DNA from 2 places in the Planococcus shenhongbingii genome. Region 2 is predicted to be linked to the other one. Evidence: riboswitches for the same ligand, from Rfam matches in the RefSeq annotation. Region 2 holds a riboswitch; the other holds the start of a gene.
The links. Region 2 has a riboswitch for S-adenosylmethionine ahead of QWY16_RS14270 (methionine biosynthesis PLP-dependent protein). Riboswitches for the same ligand answer to the same signal wherever they lie in the genome.
Positions count from the first base shown of each region.

Region 1: it holds a riboswitch for S-adenosylmethionine, as region 2 does, so the genes downstream of both, QWY16_RS09760 (LLM class flavin-dependent oxidoreductase) here and QWY16_RS14270 (methionine biosynthesis PLP-dependent protein) in region 2, are expected to answer to the same signal.

Region 1 is NZ_CP129235.1:1,971,777-1,974,891, forward strand. It holds gene nikE (nickel import ATP-binding protein NikE) at 1-169, shown strand, start outside; gene QWY16_RS09755 (YkuS family protein) at 259-837, opposite strand; SAM riboswitch class I at 1,201-1,309, shown strand; gene QWY16_RS09760 (LLM class flavin-dependent oxidoreductase) at 1,505-2,890, shown strand; partial or broken gene QWY16_RS09765 (IS3 family transposase) at 2,965-3,115, opposite strand, start outside.
Region 2 is NZ_CP129235.1:2,891,648-2,894,762, reverse strand. It holds gene metC (cystathionine beta-lyase) at 1-918, opposite strand, end outside; gene QWY16_RS14270 (methionine biosynthesis PLP-dependent protein) at 915-2,036, opposite strand; SAM riboswitch class I at 2,113-2,215, opposite strand; gene QWY16_RS14265 (antibiotic biosynthesis monooxygenase family protein) at 2,407-2,712, shown strand; gene QWY16_RS14260 (cobalamin B12-binding domain-containing protein) at 2,709-3,115, shown strand, end outside.

The DNA of each region.
Region 1 (3,115 bases), 920 kb from region 2:
CATTTCGGATGCTTTAGCAGTCATGGAAAAAGGCAGATTGATCGCAATCAGCCAAGACAAAAATGAAATTTTTTCTTCGGAACAACCTGTTGTAAAGAAGTTGGTGTCTTCTATCCTTTCGGAACATCCACGGAACCGAACGATTTCTTCTGATAAAAGTTTTGTTTGATGCAGAATCAAGCAGCCAAGCTATCATATGCAAAAAGCCGAAGAGCCCACTGGAAAGTGGGCTCTTCGGCTTTTTTTATCCTCGTTATTTTAATTCAATGATGAAGAATCTCTTGAAGTTTCAGTGCCTTGCGGGTCTTTAGACGAGCTGGAAACTTTCTCTTTCACTTGAGTCGTGGCTTCGGTTGCTTTTTCTTTCGCTTGGTTGGCCAAATCTGTTGCTTTTTCTTTTACTTGGCTCAATTTTCCGCTTCCATCACCGCTTGAATTGCTGCTCGCTAATTTTTCTTTGACGGTAACTTGGAGTTCTTTGCCGCTTTTCGGTGCTAAAAGAAGGGCCACTACCGAGCCGATCGCTGCTCCGCTTAAGAGGCCAGCGAAAAACCCGCTGCCTGATTCGCTTTTCGCTGCATCCGGCTGGCCTGGGATTTTCCCAGCGCGCTGCAAACGTTCTTCCACTTCGTCAACAATTTCGTTAACCGTGCTTCCGCTTACTTCCACTAAGGAGCCCTTGAAGCGAAGGTGGTCGTAGCTTTCAGAATTGCGGACGACCAGGACATCGTATTTGGCTGCGTTTGCTTTCTGGTCAAGCATGTCTGCCTGATATCCTCTTTTCCCTAATGCGAGCTGGATGTCTGTAAACGGATGTTCTACTGCGATTCTTGGCATATTATCAAACCTCTTTCTTTATTATCGTTATTCTAGTGTCTTTCCCTATCTAGCCCATTAGTTAAACATATGCGCGATAACTTCTAAGAAAATTTTTGTAAGAAAATAGAATGTATAGATGGGAGAACGATAGAAGAACGCTAGAAAGCAGAGGACATTATCTGGTGGCAGTAATCAAGGATCAAAAAAAGCATCCGTTGTTTTTTGAAATGCAACTGAATTTCATGGAGCTACCATCAAAATAAAGTTCTTCTTCATACAATTAATCCAAGTTAAATAATAAGACTTATAGGATAAATAAAATTTTCACAAATTACGTTGACTTTCTATTGATTTAATATTATGATTATTTTTAATTTAATAATCTTATCCAGAGAAGCCGAGGGACTGGCCCGTTGACGCTTCAGCAACCTCTGACATTTGTCAGAAAGGTGCTAAATCCAGCAAGAATTTTATTCTTGGGAGATAAGAGCGGGATTGTGTACATATACAACCTTCTATTCTCTTTAGCCGAGAAAAGGAGGTTTTTTATTTTGTTCATTGTCCTCAAATTTAAATACGGCAAGTACATATAAAGAAAGGGCAATGGTAAATCCTCACATCAATCATTGTGTTAAAAAGGTTAGTTGAAACACCAAAAACGGTGCACACAAAGGAGCGGATTTTTATGACAAACAAACGGATTTATTTAAATGCATTTGATATGAACTGCGCTGGACATCAATCACCTGGGCTCTGGACGCACCCCGAAGATCAATCGCATAAATATAAAGACAGCGAGTATTGGATCGAATTGGCGAAGCTATTGGAAAAAGGAAAGTTCGATGCCATCTTTATCGCGGATGTCCTCGGTACATATGATGTCTATAATGGCTCCAGAGATGCCGCCGTCCGGCAAGGGGCGCAGTCTCCTGTCAACGATCCGCTGCTGGTCGTGCCACTTATGTCGGCAGTCACGAAACATTTGGGGTTCGGTGTTACTGCTTCCGTTACTCATGAACATCCATACACTTTTGCCCGCCGGATTTCTACGCTGGATCATTTAACTAAAGGCCGCATCGGCTGGAACATTGTGACTTCTTATCTCAAGAGCGCGGCTGTCAATATCGGGTTAGACGACCAGATCAAGCATGACGAGCGGTATGACATTGCCGAGGAGTATTTGGAAGTGTGCTATAAATTATGGGAATCCAGTTGGGAAGAAGATGCCGTGCTGCTGGATAAAGTAAATGGCATTTATACAGATCCTGAAAAAGTGCATGATATCCAGCATGAAGGGAAATACTATAAAGTGCCCGGTGCCCATTTAACGGAACCTTCCAGACAGCGGACACCTGTCCTTTACCAGGCAGGCGCTTCTAAAAAAGGTGTGGCTTTTGCCGGAAAACATGCTGAATGTGTCTTCATTGGCCCACCGAATGTTGAACTGGCCAAAAAAACGGTAGATAAAATACATGCGGAAGTTGAGAGTTCCGGGCGGAAGAAGGACGATGTGAAGATTCTTGCTTTGCTGACACCTATTGTCGGCAAAACTGAAGAAGAGGCAATCGAAAAATACAATGACTATAAGAAGCATATCAGCCATGAAGGGGCTCTTGCCTTGTTCGGAGGGTGGACTGGCATTGATTTGTCCGGCTATGCACCAGACCAGCCGCTTGAATACATTGAAAATGATGCCATCCAGTCCGCTTTGGAAAACTTCACCAAAATCCTGCCTGGCAGAAAACCGACGGTCAATGACATTAAAGAATATGTCGGCATTGGTGGACTTGGGCCATTCACTGTCGGATCTCCAGAGCAGGTTGCCGATACGCTTGAAAAATGGGTAAATGAAACAGGCATCGATGGCTTCAATATTGCTTACGCCATCACCCCTGGAACTTTTGAAGATTTCATTGAACTCGTTGTGCCGATTCTTCAAGAGCGGGGACTTGTGCAAAAAGAATACGAAGGAAATTCTTTGCGTGATGCTTTATTTGGAGAAGGCGCTCATTTATCGCCTGCTCATCCTGGAAAGCAATATGCGCGAGTGCCAGTAACGGCAAACAATTAAAAATTACTCGATCAGTAGGGAGGAGAAGTGCTTAAAAAAGCACTGGTAGTGACCCCTTAAAGTTAGAGTTTCAGTTATGCAGCTAATTGGCTGGCATGAATTCGGTAGTTCACCGGGCTCATGCCGGCCAATTTTTGCTTGATGCGTTCATGGTTGTAGTAATGGACGTACCGTTCAATTTTCAGTTTCAGTTCTTCGAAGGGGACCAATTCTTCTCCGTAATAC
Region 2 (3,115 bases):
CGCTTTATCTGCCAAGCGGAGTGACAGGACCGCTCCTGCACCTGAAGCTTGCCGTTCATGAATCGGATATCCCGGATGGAAACGGAATCCGGGATAGTAGACTTCTTCAATTACAGGATGGCTGTGCAGATAGTCGGCGATGATACGGGCTGAAGCGGCTGACTGCTTGAGCCGGGCACCCAAAGTTTTAATGCCCTGGATTAAGTTATAGGAATCCTGAGCTCCCAAGACCGAACCGAAAGTGTTTTGAATAAACCCGAGCCGGTCTCCCAGTTCCGCATCTTTTGTAACGGCGAGCCCTGCAATAATATCGCTATGCCCGGACAAGAACTTCGTTGCACTATGTAAGACAAGGTCCGCTCCAAGGTCCAAGGGATTTTGATAAAGGGGCGTCATGAAAGTATTATCGACAAATGTCAGGCAATCGTTGGCTTTCGCCAGTTTTGCTGCAATTTCGATATCGGTGATGTTCATGACAGGATTAGACGGCGTCTCAAGGTAAATCACTTTTGTATTCGGCCGGATGGCTTCTGCCATTTCACTTAAATCGGTCATATTGACGAATGTATAATCGATATGGAATTTATTCAGCACTTCTGTAACAAAGCGGTAAGTACCGCCGTAAACGTCCTCAGAAATCAAAACATGATCGCCAGCAGAAAGCAGCATGAAAGCGGAAGAAATGGCAGCCATGCCGGAAGCGAACGCAAAACCGCGCGTGCCGTTTTCAAGTTTGGCAATGGTTTCTTCCAGCTTCAAGCGCGTGGGGTTTCCCGAACGGCTATAGTCGAAAGGGCCGAATTCATCAAAGCTCGGCTGGTGATAAGTTGAAGATATATAAACAGGGACGTTTACTGCTCCGGTTTGCCGGTCAACTCCGGTTGAATGGATAAATTGAGTTTCCAAATGATCGGTCATAGGCGAAGAGCCTCCTTTTCAAGTTTGGCGAAAGCCTGGGTTAAATCAGCAATTAAATCGTCAGCATCTTCAATGCCGACTGAAAAACGGAGCAGGCGATTACATATGCCGCGGTGCAGCCTTTCTTTTTCTGGAATAACTGCATGAGTCTGTGTGGCAGGATAAGTGATGAAACTTTCCACACCTCCGAGGCTTTCTGCAAAAGCAATCAGGCGGATGTTTGAGAGGAATGGAGAAACCCATTCTTCTTTTTGCAGCCGGAATGACAGCATGCCGCCTTTACCAGGATATAAAACTTGTGAAACGATGGGCTGCTCTTCTAAAAAAGCAGCAATCTTTTTAGCGTTATTTTCATGCTGCCTCATACGGAGAGGCAAAGTCTTCAATCCACGAATCAAAAGCCATGAATCGAACGGGGACAGCACGGCACCGGTGGCATTATGCAAAGCGGCTAATCGCTCACATAGGCTCTGGCCTTTTGCGGCAATCACTCCAGCTAGTACATCGTTATGGCCGCCGATGTACTTAGTAGCGCTATGGATGACAATATCCGCTCCTAATGCAAGCGGCTTCCGGAGATAAGGAGTTAGAAATGTATTATCGACAATAAGCAGCAGATTGTGCTTTTTTGCGAGTGCTGCATAAGCTTGGAGATCGATTTCCTGCATCAATGGATTGGTCGGAGTTTCGATAAACAACGCCCGTGTTTGAATGGTGATTTGCTGTTCAGTTGATTCAACATCTTTGAATTCTGCATAAGTCGCCTGGATATTGTAGACGTCAGCGAAATGGCCGAGCAGCCGATAAGTCCCGCCGTAAATGTCTTCCGGAACTAACAGCTCGTCACCTGGACGGAACAGCGACAAGACAAGTTGGATAGCCGCCATTCCGGAGCTACAGGCAAACCCTGCATCTCCTTCTTCAAGGTTCGCGATGCCTTCTTCCAAAATGCTGCGTGTTAAATTTTTTGTACGTGTATAGTCAAACCCTGTCGACTTGCCAAGTGCTTCGTGTCCATAGGCGGTTGATAAATAAATTGGTGGGCTGACTGCTCCCGTTTTAGCATCACATCGGTTTCCCGACTGCACCAATTGTGTCTCCAAGCTATGTTCGACCATGTTCATCATCCTTTCAATTAAAAAAAACAGGGGCTTTCTTCAAAAAGAAGAAAGCCCCTGTTCAGGTAACACAATCTTCTCATCTTTTAGGCAAATGCCTATTGGAATTAGCACCGTGGCCGTGAGGCTGGTTGCTGAGACATCACAGGGCCAAATCCCTCCGTCTCTCTTGATAAGAATTAAAATTATGAAGTTATGTATAATTGGATATTTCAAAGTTTAGAGTATTTTACAAAGAAGTGCAAGAGGGAATTGAAATATTCAAAATAAATCATCCTATCCGGCAGAGGACAACTATAGTGCATTTCTTTTAATTCGAAGACCGAAAGATTATAATAGACAGTATCAATTCAGTAAAAGGGGAATATGGATGTATATTGTGACGTCAACAGTTGAAGTGCCGGAAGAAAAAACAGAGGATCTCATTAAAATATATCAAAATCGTTCCCGGCGGGTGGACCTGGCTGAAGGCTTTCATCAGTTTCGGCTTATCCAGAACACTAAAAAGTTAAATGAATTGACGGTGCATTTGGAATGGCATTCAGAAGAAGCTTATTTGAAATGGGTCAGAAGCAATGAGTTCAAAGAAATCCATGAGCTTGAAAAATATTATCCGGACAAGGCGTTAGCTGGAATTGTGCCGAAAGTCCGGCAATACGAGGTCGTAGCGGAATGAACAAAGCTATTAAAGATCAAATCGCACTGGAAACAGCCACGAGCATTTATGAAGCGTATCCAAGCATTTGGGAACGGTTCGGTGAGCGGGGCTTCCAGCATACCGAGAAAGACAACCATCACCATTTGGATCATCTCGAAACAGCTTATGAACTGGAAGACAAACAAGTATTTTTAGATTACAGCCGCTGGCTGGAGACGGTATTGAACAGCCGCAATGTGGAAACAGCCCTCATCATTGATAATTTTGAACGGCTCATTAAGATCCTTCCAGGAAAAACGGAAAAGCTTGAAGAAAGCTTTATGCTGGATTGTCTTCAGCAAGCAAATGAATTACTTTCTAAACTGTGGCAAAAGGAGGTTGAGGAGATGATGCAGCCAACCCAACTAGCGGAATTGTTTCT